DNA from 3 places in the Kitasatospora sp. NBC_00240 genome. Region 1 is predicted to be linked to each of the others. Evidence: riboswitches for the same ligand, from Rfam matches in the RefSeq annotation. Region 1 holds a riboswitch; each other region holds the start of a gene.
The links. Region 1 has a riboswitch for cobalamin ahead of OG689_RS07040 (CbtB domain-containing protein). Riboswitches for the same ligand answer to the same signal wherever they lie in the genome.
Positions count from the first base shown of each region.

Region 2: another riboswitch for cobalamin. It lies ahead of OG689_RS07780 (HoxN/HupN/NixA family nickel/cobalt transporter); the one in region 1 lies ahead of OG689_RS07040 (CbtB domain-containing protein).
Region 3: another riboswitch for cobalamin. It lies ahead of OG689_RS16525 (ribonucleoside-diphosphate reductase subunit alpha); the one in region 1 lies ahead of OG689_RS07040 (CbtB domain-containing protein).

Region 1 covers NZ_JAPEMU010000001.1:1,696,665-1,702,210, forward strand. Annotated here, with positions in the region: gene OG689_RS07020 (DNA ligase) at 133-990, opposite strand; partial or broken gene ligD (non-homologous end-joining DNA ligase) at 1,120-1,992, opposite strand; gene OG689_RS07030 (hypothetical protein) at 2,087-2,308, opposite strand; gene OG689_RS07035 (histidine phosphatase family protein) at 2,411-2,998, opposite strand; cobalamin riboswitch at 3,114-3,277, shown strand; gene OG689_RS07040 (CbtB domain-containing protein) at 3,311-3,526, shown strand; gene OG689_RS07045 (CbtA family protein) at 3,547-4,314, shown strand; gene OG689_RS07050 (metal-sensitive transcriptional regulator) at 4,399-4,665, opposite strand; gene OG689_RS07055 (MMPL family transporter) at 4,754-5,546, opposite strand, start outside.
Region 2 covers NZ_JAPEMU010000001.1:1,867,032-1,872,577, reverse strand. Annotated here, with positions in the region: gene OG689_RS07800 (DNA-formamidopyrimidine glycosylase family protein) at 1-100, shown strand, start outside; gene OG689_RS07795 (MarR family transcriptional regulator) at 163-603, opposite strand; gene OG689_RS07790 (zinc-binding dehydrogenase) at 705-1,634, shown strand; gene OG689_RS07785 (metalloregulator ArsR/SmtB family transcription factor) at 1,627-2,010, opposite strand; cobalamin riboswitch at 2,098-2,336, shown strand; gene OG689_RS07780 (HoxN/HupN/NixA family nickel/cobalt transporter) at 2,364-3,482, shown strand; gene OG689_RS07775 (type B 50S ribosomal protein L31) at 3,669-3,932, opposite strand; gene rpmG (50S ribosomal protein L33) at 3,988-4,152, opposite strand; gene OG689_RS07765 (aminopeptidase P family protein) at 4,487-5,546, shown strand, end outside.
Region 3 covers NZ_JAPEMU010000001.1:3,923,266-3,928,811, reverse strand. Annotated here, with positions in the region: gene OG689_RS16525 (ribonucleoside-diphosphate reductase subunit alpha) at 1-1,930, opposite strand, end outside; cobalamin riboswitch at 2,115-2,272, opposite strand; gene OG689_RS16520 (hypothetical protein) at 2,413-3,441, shown strand; gene OG689_RS16515 (glycosyltransferase family 2 protein) at 3,944-5,401, shown strand; gene OG689_RS16510 (glycosyl hydrolase) at 5,398-5,546, shown strand, end outside.

The DNA.
Region 1 (5,546 bases):
TCGAACGACCGCCCGGGCGCGCCGCGCGCTGCCGAGGTCCTGCATCCATGGGACCACTTTCGACGTGGTCGGCGCACGTGTCCGTCCGGGCTGGTCCGTCGGTGGCCGCGCCCTTGCGGGCGCCCGGCCGGGTCAGTCGCCGCGCAGCCGGACGAAACGGGCCCGCAGCACCCGTCCGGTGTCGATCCGGACCTCGGCCCGCAGCGGCCCGGCCAGCGGGTGCACCGGGCCGTGCTCGGGGTCGGTGCGCGGCTCGCCGAGCAGGCCGGCGGCCGCCTCGGCCACCCGGCGGGCCTGGACGGGGGTGAGCTGCGGGGAGCTGAGCACCTCGCGGCCGTCCGCCAACCGCAGCAGCAGGGCGCGCGGCCGGGTGGCGGTCCCGGTGAGGGCGGTGACGGTGGCGTCGGTGGTGTCGTGCGGGCGGTACTTCACCCAGACCCGGCCGGCGCCCTTCGCCCGGTACGGGGAGGCCGCGCTCTTGCAGACCAGACCCTCGACGCCGGTCGCGGCGAGCCGCTCGACCCAGCTGAGCGCCTCGGCGCGGTCGGTGGTGGCCATCACCTGCTGGATCGGTGGCGGCACCCCGGCCAGCACCTCGGCGAGCAGGCGGCGCCGGTCGGCGAGCGGCAGCCCGCGGACGTCCTGCCCGCCGGGCAGCGCCAGCACGTCGAAGGCGATCAGGCCGAGCACCACCGCGTCCGCCTCGCGGGCGGCGCGGGTGCGCAGCAGTTCCTCGAAGGCGAAGCGCCCGTCCCGCCAGGCGACCAGTTCGGCGTCCAGGACCAGGCCGGCGGGCAGCCGGGCGACGGCCAGCGCGATCGTGGGGAAGTCGGCGGAGAGGTCGCGCCCGGAGCGGGACTGCAGGTAGGGCGCCTGCTCCCCGCGGGCGAAGGCCAGGCAGCGGAAGCCGTCCAGTTTCAGCTCGTGGACGATGCCGGAGCCGCCGAGGCCGTCCGGCCCCGGCACCTCGTCGACGGCGGCCGGGCGCATCACCTCCAACGGTGGTTGCAGCGGCCGCACCGCGGCGGAGACCTCCACGACCGGCGCCACGGCCAGCGCCACGACCGGCGCCTTGCCAGGACGGGCCGCGGGCGCCGCCCGCCCCGGCGTGGCGGCCTCGGGCAGCGGGCGGGCCCGGGACGGGAGCAGCAGCGGGGCGAGCAGGTCGCCGTCGGCCCGCAGCCGGCCGGGGACGTCGGCGATGGTGAACTCCAGGTCCTCGGCGGACCGGGCCCGGTCGAGTTCGTCCCAGCTGATCGGGGTGGAGACGGTGGGGCGGGCCCGGGCCCGGACGGTGTAGGGCGCGGCCGTGGTCTTCTTCGCGGCGTTCTGGGACCAGTCGACCAGGACCCGGCCGACCCGGCGGGCCTTCGCCATGGTGTGCACGACCAGATCCGGGTGGAGCCGCTCCAGCTCCGCGGCGACGGCCTTGGCGTACCCGGAGACCTCGTCCCCCGGGGTGGGGGTGATCGGCACCAGCAGGTGCAGGCCCTTGGAGCCGGAGGTCTTGACCCAGCTGGTCAGACCGTCGGCGGCGAGCCGCTCGCGCAGCAGCCGGGCGACCGCCCGGCAGGTCAGGATGTCGGCGCCCTCGCCCGGGTCGAGGTCCAGCACCAGCCGGTCGGCCACCGCCGGCTCGGCGCCGTGCCACTGCGGCACGTGGAACTCGACGCAGCCGAGGTTGGCCGCCCAGACCAGCGTGGCGCCGTCCTCCACCACCACCTGGCGGAGCCCGCCGGCGGTGCTCGGCACGGCGACGGTGCGCACCCACCCCGGGGTGCCGGCCGGCGGGCTCTTGGCGAAGAACCGCTCGCCCTCCACACCCTCGGGGCAGCGCAGGAAGGACAGCGGCCGGTCGCGCAGGTGGGGCAGCAGCGCCGACTGCACGGTGGCGTAGTAGGTGATCACCTCGCCCTTGAGGGTCCCGGTCTGCGGGAAGTACACCTTGTCGAGGTGGGACAGGCTGAGCCTGCGCCCCTCCACCACCGTCATCGGCACCGCCGCCACCTCCCGCGCGCCGGCCGCGCGCCGCGGCTGCGGCCGCTCCGACCGGGGGTGCGGCCGCTCCGACCGGGGGTGCGGCCGTTCAGTGGGTGCGGTCCTGGAGGTCGGCCATCGCGACCGCCCAGCGGATGTACTTGTTGCGGCCGAGGTCACCGACGGTCTTGATGCGCAGCGCGCCGAGCGCCTCGCCGTGGGCGTCGGTGAGGCCGGCCAGGGCGGCGACCGGCGCGTCGAGCACCTCCGGCAGGGTCAGGTTCTCGTACTTCTTGTCCAGCACCTTGTCGAGGTCGGCGGTGACGGTCATGACGGGGCTCCTCGGGGGACGGGGATGATGCCCCCAGGCTCCGGCCGGGCCGGGCCGGCTGCCATCCCCGTCGGCCGATCGGGCGATGCCCGGCCCTGGCTGCTACCCGCCGGCCGGCCTGCCCCAGCGGACGTTCCACCGGCCGGACCGTCCGGTCAGCTCGGTGACCGACAGCGGCTGCACGTCGAGCCGCCAGAAGGCCGGCCCGGGTACCCCCAGGGCGTGCAGCGCGGCGGCGCGGACGACGTCCGGCTCGACCACGGCGGTCACCGGGCCGCGTTCCGCGCCGGACGGCGCGTCGGCGGGCAGCGCGTCCAGCCAGCCGGCGACCCGGGCGAACAGGTCGAGCAGGCTCTCGCCACCGTGCGGGGCGGCCGCCGGGTCGCCCAGCCAGCGGGCCACCGCCTCGCCCTCGGCCGCCGCCACCTCGGCGAGGGTCAGGCCGGTCCAACGGCCCATCGCGCACCCGGCGAGGGCCGGCGCCGGCTCGGCCCGCAGTCCGAGCGCGGTGGCGGTGGCGGCGCAGCGCGGCGACGGGGAGGCGTACGACCGGCCGCCGGCCGGCAGGGCCCCGGCGGCCTGCTCGGCCTGCCGGAGTCCGGCCGGCTCCAGCGGCCCGCCGTCGTCGAAGCGGGCCTCCCGCAGTGCGGTGCTCATCGCCGCTGAGACCAAGGTCACGCGGACGGTCATCGCTCGCTCCATCCTGTCCAACTCCTCTGCTGCCGGGGTGAATCACTCCGTGCACCGGGCGCCCGGCGGGGGCGCCCGCGCGGTACTGCCCCAAGAGCGCCGCCCCGCGCCCTTGGCGGACCCGACCGCAGACGGTACCTTCAAGCCCGATACGACGACGGTATGACGGAAGTCCGGTGAGAATCCGGCACGGTCGCGCCACTGTAAGCCCGCAGCACCGGCCCGTACGGGCCGATCTGCCGGGGAGTCAGACCCGATGCCGTCGTTTCTGCACCATCTAGCGGGACGCGAGTTCCCGAGGAGGTTCCAGTCATGGCACAGTCCGCCGCCCCCGCCGCCGTACCGGCCGCACCACTGACCCTGCCGCTCAAGGCGATCGCCCCCTGGGCGGTGTTCTTCGGCATCCTGATGCTGGCCCTGATCTACTTCGTCGGCGCCGAGCAGGGCGCCACGTCCCTCATCTCCGGCGAGAGCGTGCACGAATGGGTGCACGACGGCCGCCACCTGCTCGGTTTCCCCTGCCACTGAAATCCCGGGGGAACCGCTCCATGAACTCCACAGCTGTCAGATCCCTGCTCGTCCGCGGCATGCTCGCGGGTCTCGCCGCAGGGGTGCTCGCCCTGATCGTCGCCTACCTGATGGGTGAGCCGCACATCGACGCGGCGATCGCCTTCGAGGAGGCGCACGCCCACGAGCACGGCGAGGTCGAACTCGTCAGCCGGGCCATGCAGTCGACCGCGGGTCTCGCCACCGGCGTTCTCGTGTACGGCATTTCGCTGGGCGGTTTCGGCGCGCTCGCGTTCTGCTTCGCGCTGGGCCGGGTCGGCCGGTTCGGCGCGCGCGCCACCGCCGCGCTGCTCTCCGGCGCGGCGCTGCTCGCGGTCTACGTCGTCCCGTTCCTCAAGTACCCGGCCAACCCGCCGTCGGTGGGCGACCCGGAGACGATCGGCAAGCGCACCACGCTGTACTTCCTGATGATGGCGCTCAGCATCCTGCTGGCGGTCGCCGCGGTGATCGTCGGCAAGCGGCTGGCGCCGCGTCTGGGCACCTGGTACGCGACGGTGGTCACGGCGGCCGGCTTCGCCCTGGCCGTCGGCCTCGCCTACGTGTTCCTGCCCGCGATCAACGAGGTGCCGGAGGACTTCCCGGCCACGCTGCTCTGGCAGTTCCGGCTCTCGGCCCTCGCCATCCAGGCCACCCTCTGGGTGTCCTTCGGCCTGCTCTTCGGCCACCTGGCCGAGCGGGTCCTCAACCCGAAGCCGGTGACCGCCGCCGAGCGGAGCACCGCGCCGGAGGTCACCGCCCAGGCGGTCTGACCCCCGAAACCCGGCACGGGACGGGGCCGGTGGAGGCGACAGTCGTCGCCGCCACCGGCCCCGTCCGGCTTCTCCGGACGCCGCTCAGGCGAGGGTGAGGAACAGCTTCTCCAGCTCGGCCTCGGACATCGGCGGGGTGTCGCCGTCGGCGGTCGCCAGGCACTGGCGCATCCCGCTGGCCACGATCTTGAATCCGGCCCGGTCCAGGGCCCGTGAGACGGCCGCGAGTTGGGTGACCACGTCCTTGCAGTCGCGCCCGGCCTCGATCATGGCGATCACACCGTTCAGCTGCCCCTGGGCCCGGCGCAGGCGGTTCAGGACGGCGCCGGTGGCTTCCTCGTCGACGGTCACGGACGTCTCCTCCTCGCGATGGTGGCTCCATTGTACCCCCTGGGGTATCCGCAGGAGCGAATAGCGGCCGCCGCGGCCAGGGCGCCGCTCACTCGTGCGAGAAGCGGATGTCCGGCAGCACCCGGCGCAGCCAGGCCGGCGACCACCAGGCGGCCCGGCCGGTCAGCCGCAGCAGGACCGGCAGCAGGACCAGTCGCACCAGCGCCGCGTCCAGCAGCACCGCGAGGCCGAGGACGATGCCCATCTCCTTGGGCGGCAGCGGGCCGGAGAGCGCGAAGGTGAAGAACACCGCCACCATCACGGCGGCCGCGGCGAAGTTCACCCGCCCGGAGTGGGCCAGCGCCCCCACCACGGCCCGCCGCGGGTCCCGCCTCCGCTCGTGGTGCTCCTTGGCGGAGGAGAGCAGGAAGACGGTGTAGTCCATCGCGATCGCGAAGATCATGGCGAAGTAGAACACCGGCGCCCAGCCGTCCAGGAACCCCTGCGGCTCGAATCCGAGCAGTCCCGCGCCGTGGCCGTCCTGGAACACCAGTCGCGCGGCACCGAAGGCGGCGGCGGTGGCCAGCAGGTTGGTGACCGTCCCGAGCAGGGCGACCAGCGGCGCCTGGAGGGCCAGCAGCAGCAGGACGAATCCCATCGCCAGTACCACGCCGATCACCAGCGGGGTCTTCCCGTCCAGCATGCTCTGCAGGTCGAGATTCTCCACCGCCGCGCCGCCGACGAGTGCCTGCTCCGGCAGTCGCTCGCGCAGCTGCTCGACGGTGGCCGCCAGGCCCGGGTCCGACGGGTCGACCGTCGCAACGGCCTGCAGCATCGTCAACCCTGAGCCGTCTGCGGCATGCTGAGCGGGTATCACCGCAGCGATCGAGGGCGATTCGCGC
Region 2 (5,546 bases), 170 kb from region 1:
CCGCGCGGCCATGCCCTGCCTGGTCTGCGGGACGGACGTCCGCACCGAGGAGCACGCCGCCCGGAACCTCTTCTGGTGCCCCACCTGCCAGCAGGTCTGACGCACACCGGGTCCGTCCGGGCCGGGCGCGGGCGGGCCCGCCGTACGGCCGTCCCCGGGGTTTCAGTCCCGCGGGGCGGCGACGACCCGGGCGAGCAGCTCCGCCAGCCGGGTGCGCTCCTCGGGGTCGAGCGGTGCGAGCAGCGCCGCGTTGGCCTCGTCGCCGAGGATCTGCAGCCGGGCCAGCAGGGCGTGGCCGGCGGGGGAGAGGGCGATGGCGTTCTTGCGCCGGTCCCTCGGGTCAGGCGTACGGGTGACGAGCTCCTTGGCCTGGAGGTCGTTGAGGACGGCGACCATGTCCTTGGGATCGATCCGGACGAGCCGGGCGAGCTCCGCCTGGGCGAGCGGGCCGTGCTCGGCGACACCGCAGAGCACGGCGTGGTGCGGCAGGCGGACGCCCTCACGCGCGAACTGATCGGCCACCAGGCGGTGCCCGAGTGCGGAGGCCCGGCCGAGCAGCCAGCTGGGCAGGGTCTGCAGGTGGGTGAGCGGGGTCTCGGGCATGGGGGCAGTCTATCCGGATAACCGTTGGACCTTCCTATGAGTTTCCCCCTATCGTTGGGATATCCAATGACATTCCCGCGGAGGGGAGAAGGGGGACACTCATGCGCGAACTCAGGTTCCACGCGTACGGCGGCCCGGCGGCGCTCCGGCTGGACGAGGTGGCCGAGCCGGCGGCCGGCCCGGGAGAACTGCTGGTACGCCCCGACCTGGCCGGGGTCACGCTGCCCGCGCTCCGGCAACTGCGCGCACCGGGTGCCCCGCAGGCGCCGGCCGGCCTGGGCGGCGAGTACCTCGGCCGGGTGGTCGCGGTCGGCGAGGGCGTCACCGGTTTCACGCCCGGCGACCGGGTCGGCGGCATCGCCCCGTCGGTGCACGCCGACCTGGTGGCCGCCCCGGCGGCGCTCGCCGTCGCCGTGCCGGGGGAGCCGGCCGCCGGCGACGCGCTCGCGGTGCTGCGCAGCGGGCTGGTCGCCCTCGGCGCGCTGCGGGTGGGTGGGCTACGGCCCGGTGAGTCGGTGCTGGTCACGGCGGCTGCTGGCGGGGTGGGCCACCTGGCGGTCCAGTTGGCCGGGGCGCTCGGCGCGGGCCGGGTGACCGCGGCCGTGGGCGCCGAGGGGAAGGCCGCCTTCGTCCGGGGGCTGGGCGCCGACGAGGTGGTCCGGTACCAGGACGGCCCCTGGGGCGAGCAGGTGGACCTCGTCCTCGACGGTGTCGGCGGCGAGGTGCTGCCCAGAGCCGTCGGGGCCTTGGCGCCCTTCGGGCGGCTGGTCGCCCTCGGCGGCGCGGGCGGGGCACTCGACGCCGGCGAACTGCTGCGCGGGATGCGGACGGTGACCGGCCTGTCGATGGCGGTGCTGGCACGGCAGCGCCCCGCGCTGCTCGCCGAATGGCGCCAGGAACTCTGGGCGTTGCTCGGGCGAGGGGCACTCCGGCCGGTCTGCGTCGAGTTCCCGATCGCCGCGGCGGCCGAGGCCTTCGGCCTGCTGGAGCGCCGGGCCAACCTGGGCAAGGTCGCCCTGCGGATCAGCTGACGGCCGGCTCCGGGCCCCCCTGCCCGGCCGCCGCGCAGGGGGCCAGCAGGGTGCCGAGCTCCTGGTCGACGACCCGGTAGCGCACCACCCGGCCGTCCCGCTCCCCGGCCACCACGCCGGCGGTGCGCAGCAGCCGGAGCGCCTGCGAGACGGCCGGGTCGCGCATGCCGGTGGCCACCGCCAGGTCGCTGACGGCGAGCGGCCCGGCGCGGTGCAGGGCGAGCAGCAGTGCGAGCCTGCCGGGGTCGGCGAGCAGCGAGAAGCGCTCGGCCCAGGTGCGCACCCGGGCGGTGTCGCCGATCGCCGCGATGGCCTCGCAGACCCGGTGCCCGTCGATGGTCCGGTGGTCCGCGCGCTCGGCCGGTACGAGATGCATGCGGGCCATTGTCGCAGTCCGGGGGCGGTCTGTGATCCTGAACACCTGCGCAGGTGCGCAACCTTGCACAAGTGACCTGACGCCCCGTACGGTGTGGCCCGCCGTGGTGTTCGGGAAGACCGGTGACGGACCTTCAGAGGTCCTAGTCCGGAGCGGCCCTCGCCACTGTGAACGGGAAGTCTCCGTACCGTACCCGCCCTCGGGCGGGTGGTCACTGGACGCCGCGGCGTCCGGGAAGGCCTGGTGCGGTCACGCAGCACCCGCCGCCGAACCGCGGCCGGGTGTGCCCCGAAGCCAGGAGACCGGCCACGGCATCTCACGAAGTGATCCACGAGGTGCTGGAGCGTGACCGGATGACCCTGCCCGAAATCGGTGCTGCCCGAACGGCGGCGCCCGCGGTCGACCCCGCGCTCCCCGCCTTCCGCTGGCGGCGCGAGGACACCGTACGGACGGCCGGGCTGATGGCGGTGATCCTGGCGATGCACGTGGTGGCGTTCGGGACGCTGTTCTTCCTGGTCGCGCCGCACGAGTACGCGGTCGGTACCCAGGTCTTCGGGGTTGGCCTGGGCATCACCGCGTACACCCTGGGCATGCGGCACGCCTTCGACGCGGACCACATCGCGGTGATCGACAACACCACCCGCAAGCTGATGGCGGACGGCCGGCGCCCGGTGTCGGTGGGCTTCTGGTTCGCGCTCGGGCACTCCTCGATGGTCGTGGTGATGGCGGCCCTGGTGGCGGGCGGCGCCCAGCTGGCCAACACCCTGATGGACGAGGACTCGGTCACCCACCAGTGGCTCGGGGTGCTGGGCACCAGCGCCTCGGGGGCCTTCCTCTACCTGATCGGCGCGCTCAACCTGGCCGCGCTCTTCGGCATCCTGCGGGTCTTCCGCGCGATGCGGGACGGCCGCTACGACGAGGCGGAGCTGGAGGAGCACCTCAACTCCCGGGGCCTGTTCAACCGGGTGCTGAGCCGGGCCACCCGCTCGATCACCCGGCCCGGCCAGATGTTCCCGGTCGGCATGGTGCTGGGCCTCGGCTTCGACACCGCGACCGAGGTGACCCTGATGGTGATGGCCGGCAGCGGCGCGGCGGCGGGCCTGCCCTGGTACGCGATCGTCTGCCTGCCGCTGCTGTTCGCCGCCGGGATGAGCCTGTTCGACACGCTGGACGGGACCTTCATGAACTTCGCCTACCAGTGGGCGTTCTCCAACCCGGTGCGCAAGGTGTACTACAACCTGACCATCACCGGGCTTTCGATCGCGGTCGCCTTCATCATCGGCACCATCGAACTGGTGGGCGTGCTGCACGAGAAGCTGGACCTGACCGACCCGGTCAGCGGCTGGATCGCCGGCCTCTCGCTCGACAACGTCGGGTACGTGATCGTCGGCCTGTTCGTGGTGGTCTGGGCGGCGGCGATCGCGTACTGGCGGCTGGGTCGGGTCGAGCAGCGCTGGGCCGCCCGGCCCTGACCCGGGCGGCGCGCACGGCCGCCGCGCCGACGGCGCGGTGCCGGTGCGGCTGACCAGGGCCGTCCCGATGCCGCCGCCGTGCCGCTTCCGGTCGCAGGCCCGGCAGCCGTTTCACCGAGGCCGCCCGGACACACCGGAGCGGCCCCACCCCTCGTCGGGTGGCGCCGCTCCGGCCGGGCCCTCCGGTCAGCCGTGCCGCCGGCCGTACCGGCGGTGGAAGGCCTCGACCCGGCCGGCGCTGTCCAGCACCCTGGCCCGGCCGGTGTGGAAGGGGTGGCTCGCCGAGGAGATCTCGACGTCGACCACGGGGTAGCTGTTGCCGTCCTCCCACGCGACCGTCCGGCCGGCGCCGGTGCCGGCACCGATGGTCGAGCGGGTGAGGAAGGCCAGGTCACCGCTGCGGTCGCGGAAGACGACCGGGCGGTACGCGGGGTGGATACCGGTCTGCATCGGAGTACTCCTCGGGGGTGTCGGGCTCAGGGGCGTTTCGGCTGTGCGGGCGGTGTCAGCGCTCCTCGCGGAACAGCACGTGCTGCCGCGCGACCGGGTCGTACTTGCGCAGCGCCATCCGGTCGGGGTCGTTGCGCCGGTTCAGCCGGGTCACGTAGGTGTAGCCGGTGCCGGCCGTGGAGCGGAGTCGGACGACCGGGCGCAGTTCGTTGCGGGCCATGGCTCTCCTTCGGTGTCGCGCGTGGTGCGGGTGTTGCCTGCGTTGCGTGTGCGGTGCTGGGCGGGCGGGCCCGAGCATCAGGTGAAATGGATGTCATTTCCACCGTTGCTCCCTCCAACACGCCCCCTCCCCGACGCATTCCCGGCCCGCCCACCGACCTCCGGCGAGCCGCCCCCGGCCACGCCCCGACCCGCTCCCAGCCCGCTCCCCGCCCGGTTCCTGCTCACTCCCGACCCGCTCCCGACCCGGTTCCTGCCCGGTCCGGGGGCCGACACGTGCCGCCGTCCGGATCGCTCGCCGGGCGAACCGCCGCCGCTCTCCGTACGCTCGACCCATGTCTGATGCGTACGCGGGCCGGCGGGAGCGTCTGAGGGAGAACTGCAGCGCGAAGGGGGCGGACGCGGCGCTGATCACCCGGCCGTCGAACGTCCGCTACCTCACCGGCTGCGGCCCGTGCGGTGCCACCTTGCTGCTCACCCGGGAGCGCGCCCTGCTGGCGCTGCCGGACGACCTGCCGCCGGACGACACCGGCGAGCACCTGCTCGGCGAGGACCTCGGCCAGCTGCTGGTGACGTCCGGCGCCGACACCGCGCTCGCCGCCGCCGAGGCCGCCGCCCAGTTGCGGGTGGGCGACCTGGTGGTCGAGGAGCACGACCTGACGGTGGCCCGGCACCGCGCGGTGGCCGGCCTCGCCGAGGGCGTCCGGCTGGCCGACCTGGGCCGGGCCGTCGAGCGGATGCGGGTGGTCAAGGACGAGCACGAGATCGCCGACCTGCGGATCGCGGCCGAGATCGCCGACCAGGCGCTGAGCGAGCTGCTCGAATCGATCCTGGTCGGCCGGACCGAGCGGCACCTGGCGATGGAGCTGGAGCGCCGCATGATCGACCACGGCGCGGACAAGGCGGCCTTCCCGGTGTCGGTCGGCACCGGCAGCCACTCCGGGCAGGAGAACCACCAGCCCACCGACCGCCGGGTCGAGGAGGGCGACTTCCTGACCGTCGTGCTCGGCGCCCAGTACCGCGGCTACGCCGTCTCCACCGCCCGGACCTTCGTCATCGGCGCCTCCCCGGCGCCCTGGCAGGTGGAGCTCCACCGGCTGGTCTTCCGGGCCCAGCGGGCCGGGCGGGAGGCCCTCGGGCCGGGGGTGGAAAGCTGCGTACCCGACCAGGCCGCGCGGGAGATCCTGCAGGCGGCCGGGCACTCCGAGGCCTCCCCGCACCCCGTCGGGCACGGCATCGGGTTGGAGATCCGGGAGGCGCCGCGTCTCGGTCCCGCAGACATGGGTAAACTGGACAATCGCGTGCCGGTCACCGTCGGTCCGGGGGTTCATCTCCCGGGAAAGGGCGGGGTCCGGATCGAGGACACGCTCGTGGTACGCCCCCTCGAAGAGGGCG
Region 3 (5,546 bases), 2.2 Mb from region 1:
CGGAGAGGGTCTCGCGCTTGAACAGGTTGGACACCTGCGGCTCGATGCACTCGTACACGCCGGCGATCGACGCGATGGTCGCGGTCGGGGCGATCGCCAGGAGCAGGGAGTTGCGCAGGCCGGTGGTGGCGATCCGGGCGCGCAGCGCGTCCCAGCGCTCGGTCCACTGCGGGGTGGTCCCGAAGTGGTCGATGTGCAGCTGGCCGCGGGCGGCGCGGGTCTCGGCGTACGCCTCGTGCCGGCCCAGCTGCTCGGCCAGCTCGCTGGAGCGCTCGTAGGCGACCAGCATGATCCGCTCGGAGATCAGCGTGGAGAGCTGCTTGGCCTCGGCGGAGTCGAAGTCCAGGCGGAGCTGGAAGAAGACGTCCTGCAGGCCCATCACGCCGAGGCCCACCGGGCGCCAGCGGGAGTTGGAGGTGCCGGCCTCGGGGGTCGGGTAGAAGTTGATGTCCACCACGCGGTCGAGGAAGGTGACAGCCGTGCGGACGGTCGAGTCCAGCCGGTCCCAGTCCATCGCGCTCACGAGGTCGGCGGGGGTGGCGCCGGGGGCCACGTGGGCGCCCAGGTTGACCGAGCCGAGGTTGCAGACCGCGGTCTCGGAGTCGTCCGTGACCTCCAGGATCTCCGTGCAGAGGTTGGAGGAGTGGACGGTCCGGCCGGGGAGGGCGGTCTGGTTGGCGGCCCGGTTGGAGGCGTCCTTGAAGGTCATCCAGCCGTTGCCGGTCTGCGCCAGGGTGCGCATCATCCGGGCGTACAGGGTCTGCGCGGGGATGGTGCGCACGGCCTTGCCGGCCGCCTCGGCCTTCAGGTACGCCTCGTCGAAGTCGGCGCCCCACAGGTCGACCAGCTCGGGGACGTCGGCGGGGGAGAACAGCGACCAGTCGCCGCCGGCGTTGACCCGGCGCATGAACTCGTCCGGGATCCAGTGGGCGAGGTTCAGGTTGTGCGTGCGGCGGGCCTCCTCACCGGTGTTGTCGCGCAGCTCCAGGAACTCCTCGATGTCCGCGTGCCAGGTCTCCAGGTAGACGCAGGCCGCGCCCTTGCGCCGGCCGCCCTGGTTGACCGCCGCCACCGAGGAGTCCAGGGTGCGCAGGAACGGCACGATGCCGTTGGACTTGCCGTTGGTGCCGCGGATCAGCGAGCCACGCGAGCGGATCCGGCTGTAGGACAGGCCGATGCCGCCGGCGTGCTTGGAGAGCCGGGCGATCTGCGCGTAGCGCGAGTAGATCGAGTCCAGGTTGTCCAGCGGCGAGTCCAGCAGGTAGCAGGAGGACATCTGCGGGTGCTTGGTGCCGGAGTTGAACAGCGTCGGCGAGGACGGCAGGTAGGAGAGCGCGCTCATCAGCGCGTACAGCTCGGAGACCTCGCGGACCGACTGCTCGTCGTCACCGACCGCCAGGCCACTGGCGACGCGGAGCAGGAAGTGCTGCGGGGTCTCGATCACCTTGCGGGTGATCGGGTGGCGCAGCAGGTACCGGGACTGCACGGTGCGCAGACCGAAGTACTCGAAGCGGTCGTCGCCCTTCTGGTCGATCAGGGCGTCCAGCGCGTCGGCGTGCTTGGCCACGAACGCGGCGGTGGTGTCGCCGATCAGGCCCTCGGCGTGGCCGACGGTGATCGAGGCGGAGAAGGACACGGCGCCCTGGCCGACGGCCTCGTCCTGGATCTCCAGGGCGAGCAGTCGGGCGGCGAGCTTCGAGTACTGGGGGTCCTCGGCGATCATCGACGCGGCGGCCTCGACGGCCAGCCCGCGCAGCTCCGCGAAGTCGGAGCCGGCGTGCCGGCCGCGCAGGGCGGCGGCGGCGACGTGGCCGGGGTCGACCTGGGGGAGGTCGACGCTGCGGTCGGTCAGCAGCCGAAGAAGCGCTCCACCGGGGTCGGACACCGTCGGGTCGGACGGGACGGCGGGGCTGGAACCCTGGGCGGGCAGGGTGGCTGAGGCAGCGATGGTCAAGGCGCTTCTCTCCTGGCGGCGGCGGTCGGCGAGGGGGCTGCCGGGCCGTATGGGCGCAGGGGAGCGCAGCGCGGAACACCTCACGGCGCGCGCGAACCACCCCCCGGCCCACCCGCGAGGCCCGGACGAAACTGCTGTGCTGCATGGCGACTGCGGGGAAGCCCTGTGGCACACCGTCGGCAGGTCATCGGACTCGCGTGGCCCGGTCGGGCAGCCCGCTCACCGCTGCGGGGCAGTCCCGGACTTCCACCGGGTTCCCCTGCGTTCGACAGCAGGAGTGAGCATACATCTAGTGGCGCCAGCCCGATGAAGCACCACATGTTGTGCACTGTGGCGTGTCGGGTGGCTACTCGTCGGCTCACGGAGGAGGCCCGGGAACGGGCGCCGGGCCCGGATTTGGGAACGGATTGATTACCGGATGGGCCTGCCGCGCACACCATGCTTTACGATCTCGCCTCATGAGCGAGGGAACGGGCGTACCGTCCGACTGGACGCGTCAGCCCGCACAGCCGGTCCAGGGTCAGCAGCCGGGGACGCCGGGGCAGCCGCCGCAGGGGCAGCAGCCCGTGCCGCCGGCCGCCGGCGGTTTCGGCCCGCCCCCGGTGCCGTACAGCCAGCCCGCGCAGCAGCTTCCGCCGCAGGGCCAGCCGGTCCCGCCGCCGATCCCGCAGCAGCACCAGCCGCAGCAGCCGTTCGTGCCCCAGCCGGGCCCGCAGCAGGCGCCGCCGCATTGGCAGCCCGCGCCGCAGCCCTTCCAGGGCGAGCCGAACTGGACCCAGCTGGCCGACCAGCACGAGAACGAGTCCCGTAAGCGCCGCCGGCTGTGGATCGGTGGCGCGCTGCTGGCCGTGGTGCTCGTCGGCGGCGTGGTGGCGGCCGGTGTGGTGATCTCCGGTCAGGGCGGTGGCAACAAGCCGAACCCCAAGCCGGCCGCGTCCACCGGCCTGCCGCTGGAGCAGGCGCTGCCGCTGATCTCGGACGCCTCGACGGACAAGGCGCCGGTCGACGCCGCGACGCTCTTCCCCGACCAGACCCGCACCATCGACGGCAAGGTCTGGACCCGGATGGTCACCGGTTCGACCTCCCCCTGCTCCAAGGGGACCACCGGCGGGCTCGGGCTCGCCCTCGGCGACGACGCCTGCCGCTCGCTGGTCCGCGCGACCTACGTGTCCGGGGAGAGCGCCGTCACGGTCGGCATCGCGGTCTTCGACAACAAGGCCGGCGCCGACAAGGCCCTCGGCCGGCACGCGGGCCTCGTCCAGGGTCTGTCCGGCCCGGGCGTCGCCACCTTCTGCGTCACCGACAAGTCGGGCTGCACGGAGACGCACGCCGCGGTGGGCCGGTTCGGGTACTTCACCGTCGCCGGTTCGCTCAAGCAGACTCCCGACCAGGCCGATCCGGCGGCGACCGCGGCGGCGAGCCCCCTTGCGGACCGCGCCAAGGAGGTCCTGCTGGGCCGGGCCAAGCCGGCGGCCACCGCCGGCTGAGCGGGTCCGGGCCCGGGGGCGTCCGGGCGACGGGTGGCGGCGGGCGGCCTGATGCCGGCCCGGCGCCGGCCGCCCGACGCCCATGGGCCGGCGCCGACGGGGGCGGGTCGAAGGCCGCCGGTGACCGGCGGGTCGTGGCGGACGGCCCGTGCCGGGCCCGTGGCGGGCCGTCCGTGACAGGCCGTCCGGGGTGCGGTTGAAGGGCCGTTCGTATCGGACCCTTCCTGATGACCTGTTCGCGACGGGCTGTAACAGTCCGCGAACGTGCGTCCGATAAGGTGTGGTGCCCCGGGGGACAGTTGCTGCTTGGTCAGTTCGCTCCGGCATGCGGAACGCAGCTACCAGGAGGTATCGCGCGGTGAGCACCGCGACCAGTGCGCCCAGCAGAAGACGCAAGTCGTCCGGCCGGCGCCGGAACGCGTCGGAGCCCGTTTCGGGCCTGCTGCTCCCGGCACCGCCGAACGCCCAGGAGAAGTACAACTACACCGTCCGCAACCAGTGGGTGCTGACGCTCTGCTCGGTGATCAGCTTCGTCTGCCTGGTGATCAGCCAGGTCGAGCTCTTCCGGGTCGGCTCGTGGTTCTGGCTCTGCGTGCCGTTCCTCGTGTTCACCGTCGTGTACTACCTGGTCTCCCTGCGGGTGAACAGTTTCACGCCGAACTTCGACATCAAGGAGCACCGCCGGCTGGTCCGCAAGTGGACCCCGGCCGAGTACCCGACCGTCGACGTCTTCCTGCCGGTCTGCGGCGAGCCGATCGAGACCCTGCACAACACCTGGACGCATGTCCGCAAGCTCGCCGAGCACTACCCCGGCCTGGTCATGCCGTACGTCCTGGACGACGCGGCCAGCCCGGCGGTCGAGGCGATGGCCGCGGACTTCGGGTTCCGCTACGGCGTCCGGGAGAACCGCGGCTGGTTCAAGAAGGCGGGTAACCTGCACTACGGGTTCGACCGCTCGGACGGCGAGTACATCCTGATCCTGGATGCCGACTTCGCCCCCCGCCACGACCTGCTGGACGAAGTCCTGCCGTACATGGACCGGGACCCGAAGCTGGGCATCGTCCAGTCGCCCCAGTTCTTCCGCGTCCTCGACTCGCAGAACTGGATCGAGCGCGGCGCGGGCGCCATCCAGGAGCTGTTCTACCGCTCGGTGCAGGTCGCCCGGCAGCGCAACAACGGCGCGATCTGCGTCGGCAGCTGCGCCGTGTACCGGCGCGAGGCGCTGGCCGAGAACGGCGGCACCACCCTGATCGCGCACTCCGAGGACGTGCACACCGGCTTCGACCTGCGCGGTCTCGGCTGGGACCTGCAGTACATCCCGGTCGCGCTCTCCACCGGCGTCTGCCCGGACACCGCGGGGGCCTTCCAGAACCAGCAGTACCGCTGGTGCATGGGCTCGATGTCCCTGCTGACCAGCAAGAAATTCTGGCAGGCGAAGCTCGGCTTCACCACCCGGCTCTGCTACGTCTCCGGGTTCCTCTACTACATGCACACCGCGCTGATGACCTTCGCGCTGCCGATGCTGCCGATCATGCTGCTCGTCCTGCAGCCGCGGCTGCTGGAGGTCAGGCACCTGGTGCTGGTCATCCCCAGCCTGGTCTACGCGACCGTCATCTTCCCGCTGTGGCACCGGGCGCCCTACCGCCTGGAGGCCTGGGCCGGCCGGATGATGTACGGCTGGTCGCACTTCTTCGCCATCTGGGACCTCGTCCGGGGCCGTCAGATGGGCTGGCAGCCGACCGGCTCCAACGGCGCGAAGAAGGACAAGCAGCGGCGCTTCTGGTGGGGCGTCATCTTCTGGAGCGGCGGGACGGCCGTGGTCTGGGTGGGCGCCGCGGTCTACCGGATGTTCACCATGCACCCGCCGGACTTCGCCCTGGTGCTCTCCTCCGGCCTGTTCTACGCCGTGACCGTCGGCCGAATACTCATCCAGCCCCGATCCCAGGACGCATTGGCATGACAGACAGCAACACCCGCCCGGGGTCCCGGCTCCCGGTGGTGGTCCGCCTGATCGCGGTCGCCGCCCTGGTCCTCCCGCTGGCGGCCTGCGACCTGCTGGGCGAGAAGAACGTCGGCCCCACCCCGTCCGCGGCGGCCGCCTCCGT